2 regions of the Variovorax sp. LjRoot290 genome follow, and region 1 is predicted to be linked to the other one. Evidence: predicted binding sites of a transcription regulator. Region 1 holds the regulator's gene; the other holds the start of a gene.
The links. The regulator FNR, encoded in region 1, switches genes on or off when oxygen is low (the NO sensors DNR and NnrR bind a similar motif). The targets are predictions, from matches to a motif close to TTGATNNNNATCAA.
Positions count from the first base shown of each region.

Region 2: the regulator FNR is predicted to act here: its motif matches at 2,251-2,264, upstream of ubiM (5-demethoxyubiquinol-8 5-hydroxylase UbiM).

Region 1 covers NZ_CAXURW020000002.1:1,625,441-1,629,401, reverse strand. Annotated here, with positions in the region: gene ACSQ9A_RS36940 (hypothetical protein) at 113-709, opposite strand; gene ACSQ9A_RS36935 (sulfite exporter TauE/SafE family protein) at 733-1,446, opposite strand; gene fnr (fumarate/nitrate reduction transcriptional regulator Fnr) at 1,659-2,375, shown strand; gene ACSQ9A_RS36925 (hypothetical protein) at 2,356-2,601, opposite strand; gene ACSQ9A_RS36920 (FixH family protein) at 2,607-2,882, opposite strand; gene ccoG (cytochrome c oxidase accessory protein CcoG) at 2,903-3,961, opposite strand, start outside.
Region 2 covers NZ_CAXURW020000002.1:36,201-40,161, reverse strand. Annotated here, with positions in the region: gene ACSQ9A_RS29065 (hypothetical protein) at 1-88, opposite strand, end outside; partial or broken gene ACSQ9A_RS29060 (IS6 family transposase) at 351-449, shown strand; gene ACSQ9A_RS29055 (hypothetical protein) at 864-1,613, shown strand; gene ACSQ9A_RS29050 (TraR/DksA family transcriptional regulator) at 1,795-2,151, shown strand; gene ubiM (5-demethoxyubiquinol-8 5-hydroxylase UbiM) at 2,320-3,540, shown strand; gene ACSQ9A_RS29040 (bacteriohemerythrin) at 3,544-3,961, opposite strand, start outside.

The DNA of each region.
Region 1 (3,961 bases):
ATCGCGGGGGTTGCAGCTTCGCGCTGCGTATCGCCGCCGCCCTGTTTGCCAAACTCGCATGCACATGGGCCGCTGCCGTCTGGTTTGTGCTCCATTGAAGGCTAACCCGGCGCTAAGGCGCGGCCGAAGCTGTCTCTCCGCTCAGCGCCCGCCTTTTCGCCCGCCATGATTCCTCAGCGGCCTCGTGGCTCGCCTTTGCTGCCATGCGCAAGGCATCGCGCGCTGTCCGGAGATCTTCGTAGACAGCGCTCGCGGCGCTCTTGGCTTGCGCCGTGCTCGCCCCAGCGAACTGGTCGGACGCCGCCTCGATCTGCTCGAGCGCCCGATTCCAGGCGACAGAGGCTTGTTCGCTCGCCTGCGCCGCATGCTCGGCCGCTGTCTTGCTTTGGCTCGTCGCGCGATCGGCTGCAACAAGCGCCCTTTGCCAAGCGCGATGGGCGGACAGCCCGGTCTTTCGTGCCGCTTCGCCGGCCGCCTTCACGCGGCGATCAGAGGGCCGAGCTGCATACCTTCTTGCCTTGAGCAACGCCGCAGCGGCGTCCTTGGACGCGTTTCTTGTGGCCGAGGCTGCATCGAGAGCCGCCTGATATGCAACGTCATGGGCGGCCATGCCCTGCATCTGAAGGTCTGGCTGCGCGGGGCGCTGCTGGGCAGCGCAAGGGCTCATGAGCGCGGCGCAGACGGCCGAAAGTCCGATCAGCGCGATCATGTTGCGTCTCATGGTGTCTCCCTTCAGCGGCACCATATGTCGATCTGATGACTCAGGTCGATCCACAGCGCCTGAATTGCCACTGCCGCAAGCAGGCCGCCGGCAAGCCGGGTTCCCCATTCCTTGCGCGCAATGCTGGCACCTGAACGCAAGCGCTGCCACAGCCAAGGGGCCAGAACCAGCGACACGCCGCTGCCCACGGCAAAGAGGGCCATCGTCAGTGCGCCTTGCGCCGGTCCGTTGGCCAGCCCGGCAAGCATCAGCGCGGAATACAACAGACCGCAAGGCATGGAGACCCAGAGCGCACCCGTCGCGAGCACGCCGGCCATCGAACCGGTGAGCGGCCGCAGGCGCGTCGCGAGCGCGCGCCCGATACGGTGCGCCCAGAGTGGCTGTCGCCCGAGTGCGGCGAGCACCAGGCCCCAGGCGAGCACGAACACATGAAGCAGCACCCACAGAGGACGCAACGCCGCGACCTGTTCGCTTGCGAACCCGAGGCTCTGCATCGCCGCTGCGGCGGCCGCCCCGGCAGCCGTATAGCCCGCGATACGGGCCGCATGGAAGGCGACGGATGCGGAAACGGCCGGAGGGCTCGCCGAAAGCGGCGCCACACCACCATCCACCGGCACGCGCACGATGCGGATCACGCCGGCACAGGCAGCACCGCACATCGCGACGCAATGGGGCCCGCCGACCAATCCCATCAGGAGCGCAGTGCTGGCGAGCGCAGTCTGCATGATCAGACGATGCGCGAGAAGCGCGTGCGGTTGTGCTCGGCCGGGACGCGAGATGAATCGGCAGGGGCGAGGGCGAGAGATGTGTTCATTGCGGCGGTGGGTCTGGCAAGCAATGACCCACTATGCGGGCAGGTCGACCCGTCATCCTTGATGTGCATCAAGCCTGGGCGGCGCACCGCGTCACAGAATCACTGCAACCCTCGACGCCCTCCATGAAAGCCGAACACATCAAGGTCGCCTGCTCCAGTTGCACCCTGCGCGAGCTGTGCATGCCCGCGGGGCTGGAGCCGAGCGAGTTGAAACGCATCGACGAGATCGTGGCCACGCGGCGCAAGGTCCGACGACGCGAGACGCTCTTTCGCAACGGCGAGCCCTTCACCTCGCTCTATGCGATCCGCACCGGTGTCTTCAAGACCCGCGTGGCGACCGAGGATGGGCGCGACCAGGTCACCGGTTTCCAGATGGCCGGCGAAATCATCGGCCTCGACGGCATCGTCAACAACCAGCACACCTGCGACGCGGTCGCGCTCGAGGATGCCGAGGTCTGCGTGATGCCCTTTCACCGAATCGAGGAACTGTCGCGCGAGGTCGCGGCGCTGCAGCGCCACGTGCATCAGATCATGAGCCGCGAGATCGTGCGCGAGCACGGGGTGATGCTGCTGCTGGGAAGCATGCGGGCCGAGGAACGCCTCGCGGCTTTTCTGCTCAACCTCGTGCAGCGCCTGCACGCGCGCGGTTTCTCGCGCTCCGAGTTCGTGCTGCGCATGACCCGCGAGGAGATCGGCAGCTACCTCGGACTCACCCTCGAAACCGTGAGCCGAACGCTCTCCAAGTTCATGGAGGATGGGATCGTCGAGGTGGAGAAGCGCAATCTTCGCATCGTCGACGCCGAGGCGCTCCGGCGCATCGTCAATCCTCCCGGCTGTTGATCTCGGAGGCCGGCCTGGTCAAAAGCAGCGTCAGCGCGCTCGACCCTATCGCCAGCAGCCAGAAGACGAAGAAGCCGGCCGCATAGACTGTCTGGCGGGACAGGCCGACGGCCTCGCCGCGCCAGTGGAGGTCGCCGGGGTCGACCAGTGCAAACACCAGCAGTTCGGCCGCGCTCGCCAGCAGAAAGGCGGGCCAGAGAATCGACATCCAGTTGCGCGTCTTCATGACCATCAGCGCCTGGGTGCGGGCAGGTCGGCATCAGGCGTTGCCGCATGATTGCGGCCCGCCAGCGCGGGCATCAGTTTCTTTTCGATCAGATGCTTGTTGATCTCGATGCCCTGGCGGTAGTAGTCTGGCGCCACCACCGGATCGGGCGTGCGCAGGGCGAGCCAGAGCGTCACGAAGCTGGCGACGACGACCACCGCGGGCCCGGCCATCACCATCCACAGCAGCGGGAACTGCCACCAGGGTTCGCTCTTCGGGGAAGTCATCGCATGATCGTCCATCTTGTCTCCTCTTTGCCAACTCAACGAGGCACCAGGAAGGTCGCCTTCTCCGACACCTGCGCGCTGCCGTCGGCCGAGCGCACGTCGAAGTGCACGACGTGGGAACCCGCGGTGGCGCTGCCGTAGGGGAGCTGCAGGCGCACCGCGACCCAGCGCGACTGCGCAGAACCGACCTCGACCGGATCAGGCGGCGACACGCTCAAGCCTTCCAGCCCCCTGGCTTCGATGCGGTAGCGCTGTACCTGCTCGGTCGCGTTCATGATCTGCAGGCGATAGACGTTCTCGAGTTGGCCGCCCTCGACGATGCGCGCGAGCGAAGCCCGGTCGCGCACCACGTCGACCTTCAGCGGCATGCGCACGACCAGGCTCGCCAGCACCCCCATCGTCAGCGCAGCGAGCAAGCCCGTGTAGATCAGCACCCGTGGGCGCAGCACGCGGCGCAGCACCTGCCTCGGCGTCCAATGGCCGGCCATGCCGTTCTGGGTCGCGTAGCGGATCAGACCTCGCGGTGTGGCCATCTTGTCCATCACGGTGTTGCAGGCGTCCACACAGAGCCCGCAGCCGATGCACTCGTACTGCAGCCCCTTGCGGATGTCGATGCCGGTCGGGCAGACCTGCACGCACAACGAACAGTCGATGCAGTCGCCAAGTCCCTGAGCGCGGGCATTGCTGCTCTTGGAACGCACCCCGCGGGGCTCGCCACGCTCGCTGTCGTAGCTCACGATCAGCGTGTCGCGATCGAACATGGCGCTCTGGAAGCGCGCATAGGGACACATGTACATGCAGACCTGCTCGCGCATGAAACCCGCATTGCCGTAGGTCGCAAAGCCGTAGAAGAAGACCCAGAACACCTCCCACGAACCCATGCGCGTCTGCAGGAACTCCAGGCCCAACTCGCGGATCGGCGTGAAGTAGCCGACGAAGGTGAAGCCGGTCCACAGCGCGATGCCGAGCCACACGATGTGCTTGAACCACTTCTTGACCAGCTTCTCGAGCGAGAAGTCGCCTTCGTCCAGGCGCATGCGCGCGATGCGGTTGCCTTCGATCTTTTGCTCGACCCACATGAAGATCTCGGTGTA
Region 2 (3,961 bases), 1.6 Mb from region 1:
CTATGCCGTCAGCCGCCAGCGCGGCTTCAGCCGCGGTCAATCGGCTGTCGAGCTGGAAGCAGACCTGTTTCGAAATCGTTGTCGTCATGATGCTCTCCCAGTCAGGCCGGCCGCCCCCTGAAAAACACCCCTACGGCCTTCCTGCGCGGTTCTCCCGCCGCCACGTGCTCTCGGCCGGGCGCTGTGCCGGGAACGGTGCGTGCGTTTTGGCTGTAGGCTTATAAATTGTAGTCAGGCAGCTCGACCCCGCAAGGAGCAGGCCGCCGCGCTGCTGGTCTGCATCACCCCACTGCCGGCCGAGGCCAGGCCCGCGACCACCCGGTGCAAATCGCCCCTGCGGTGGCGAGTCGATGGCGCAGCGGTTGCAGAGCATGGACGAACTGTTCAAAGGCCAGCCCTGGTACCTGCGGTTCAAGCTGAGCTTTCGCGACTTGGTGGAGATGATGGCCGCCGACCCGCACGAGCGGCGGACGTCGCGTGCTCTTTATGTCGGGCGACGATGCGCCGGCTGCGGGTCTTCCCATATTCGCAGTGCGTAGCTCATTCGGCTCCGAAGGGTAATTCTTCGACAGCAGAGCGTCGTCGAGGGGCGGAGGTTGGAGCCCGAGACGAGGGTCCGCTCATGGCCCTTTGCACTCGCTCAGCCGTCCTGAAAGTGCTTGATCCGGTGTGGTGCTTGGGCCCGCGCGCCACGGGATCTTCACGCGGCGCGCCACCGAACATTCGAACATTCCCGTGTCGCGCCTGCGGACCTTCGTGTATGCGGGCCGTCCAACGGCCATGTACGGCGGCTTAGGGCCCCAAAGAAGGTCGGCAGGGTCAAGCGCTGCCAGAATCGTGCAGGATGTATCCGAGACGGCAACATGGGCGCAGCACTTTACGAGCCGATCAATGTGTACAAGCCTGTGGCGGCAAACATCGGAGTTGTCGACGGGCCCTTTGAATACCTGACCGTGGCTGGCGTCAGGCTGCCGCTACCGTTCACCACCCGCATGACGGTGGTGCGCCTCTCGAACGGCGATCTTTTCCTTCACTCGCCGACGAAGTTCGATCGCAAGCTTGCAGACGAGCTTGAGCACCTCGGGACTGTCCGGTATCTGATCTCCCCCAACCAGTTCCACTATGCCAACATTGGGGAGTGGTTGAACGCCTTTCCGGATGCCGTCGCATGGGCGTCGCCGGGCGTACGCAGAAGGAGCAGAGCGCGGCGCGTGGAGATCCGTTTCGGGAGAGACCTCGATCTGGACCCGCCGGGCGAATGGCGGAACGAACTGGACCAAACGCTGTTTCCGGGTGGCTACTTCAAGGAATTCATCTTCTTCCACCGGGAATCAGAATCTCTCATCGTGACGGACGCCATCATCAACATCGAGTTGGACAAGATGGACGAGCCTTGGCGAACGTTGACGAGGATGAGCGGGATGTACTACCCACGCGGGCAGGTGTTCTTCGGGATGCGCCTGCCGCTGTTGTTGCAGCGGAAAAAGGCAGCTGCGGCCATCGCGAAACTTCACGCATGGCGGCCTCGCCGCATCTTGCTCAGTCATGGGCGCTGCTTCGACGCGGATGCAGACGCGGTTATCCGCCGGATTTTCGGAAAGCTTGGGAGGTGAGAATCCGAGGGCTGCTCCTGGGCCAACGGCTGTCACACGCCGTCAGGCCAGATACGGACAAGGTCGCCCGCTGGCAGCTGCGCGGAGTTTTGGGGCGACGCGGAATTTGACGCGGATCAAATCCCGGGCGAATGGACATCCGGATACTGGCGGCCAGTCAACCTCATCCCGAGCCGCCAGCATGAACCACATGAAGCCGGAAGATCTGCAGTCCTTCATCGAGCGTCTGGACATCCTGAAGCGGTGGGCGCTCAGCGAACGCGCCCAGCTGCACGACGGCCGCGCCGAGCATGCGCCCGACGCGCAGGCTTCCGAGCCCTGCCCTTCGTCGGCTGGGGAAGTCGGCAATGTCACGGCCTTCGCTGCCGTCAAGGTTCGTCGGCCGACGCTGCAGGATATCGAACAGGCACTCCAACGCATCTCCCTGGGCCTCTACGCGCTTTGCCTCGATTGCGAGCGTGTCATCGCGCGCGAACGCATGCTGATCGAACCGGCGGCCATCCGGTGCCACGCCTGTCAGTTCAGGCTGGCCCGCTGAACGCTGGAGCATTGCAGCCAAACTCGCCCTCGCCCACGGCGCTCGACCTGAAGCGCCGCGTGTTGAACTTTCGGGCGCCAAGGCCCGTTTCGCCAACCCTTGACCTCCGTCAAGGTGAGCGCTGCTGCGCCGCCCACAATCCGGCTCCTCATCCACGGAGGAAACTGAATGCAGCAGGATCGTGACGTCCTCATCGTCGGCGCCGGTCCGACCGGGCTGGCTTTGGCCATTGCCCTGGCCGACGCCGGCTTCACCGCTACCGTGCTGGACGCCCAGCCGCGCGAGGCCCTGGCCGCCCCGGCCGAGGACGGACGCGACATCGCGCTGACCCACGCCAGCGTGGCCACGTTGCGCGCACTGGGACTTTGGCAGCGCCTCTTGCCCGAAGAAATCGGGCGCATCCGGGAAGCGCGCGTCATGGATGGCGATCGGCAGCGCTCGGCGCTGTCCTTCAACGCGCACGGCCACGGCGCCGACGCTCTGGGCTGGATCGTGCCGAACCATGCACTGCGCCGCGTCAGTTTTGCAGCTGCGGCACAGCGCCCGGGACTGCGTCTGATGGATAGCGCGCAGGCGCTGCGCATCGGCACCTTGTCCACGCACGCGGAACTTGAGTTCGGCACCTCACCGTGCGCGCCGCACCATCTGCGCGGCCGCCTGCTCGTCGCGGCGGACAGCCGATTCTCCTGGTCCCGCCGGCAGCTCGGCATCGCGGCCGACATGCATGACTTCGGCCGCACCATGATCGTGTGCCGGATGCAGCACGACCTGCCACATGACGACGTCGCGTATGAGTGCTTCGGCTACGAACGCACGCTCGCGGTGCTGCCCGCTGCGGGCCATGTCTCGTCGGTCGTGGTGACCACCGACGCCGCCGCGGCGGCGCAGCTGTTGGCATTGCCCGAACGTGCGTTCGCGACCCTGGTGGAGCGCCAGTTCCGCGGCCGGCTGGGCCGCATGCAACTGCTCGGGCGGCGCTTCGCCTACCCGCTCGTTGCCGCGTATGCCCGCCGCTTTGCGGCCCTGCGCAGCGCGCTGGTCGGCGACGCGGCCGTCGGCATGCATCCGGTCACGGCCCACGGCTACAACCTAGGCTTGCAAAGCATCACCTCTCTCACACACGCACTCTGCGCAGCCCGCGCCGCCAACCAGGACATCGGCGCCGCCGCGGTTCTGGCGGGCTACGAACGCAGGCATCGTCGCGATTCGGCCCTGATCTACCACGGCACGAATGCCGTGGCGAAGCTCTATGCCAGCACCGGCGCACCGCAGCGCTTCGCACGTCAGCTGATCCTTCGCGCGGCCCAGCATCTGCCACCGCTGAAGGCGGCGATCACTGCGCGCCTCACAGGCCAGGGCGGCCTGCAGTTGCCCGGAGCGGCTCCCTAGCGCTCAATGCGTCGCACCGTGCTCCACGGCGGCACGCAGCGCGGACCACACGGGAAGCGAGGCCTGCGCCGGCACGTCGGCGGGCGCGGGTTCGAATCGTGCGCTGCGCAAGTGGAGGGCCAGCGCGGCGTCCATTGTCTGCACATGCTTGACATACCAGTCTCTCAACTGATGCGCCATCTCCCGCACCTGCAGCAGCCTTCCTTCCTCGGCCTGCAACGCACCTTCGCGCATGACCCCCAGCACCACGCGGTGCTGGATCGCGTGCTCCTTGCGCGATGCGTAACCGGTCGTTCGCATCCAGATGTCTTCGCGCGCAAAATTCTCGGCGGCGCACTCCACCAGGTCGCGCCAGGCCGATGGCAGCTGCGCGTTGTCAGCCTTGTCAACCAGCGCCAAGAGCCCGAAGAACTCCTTGCAC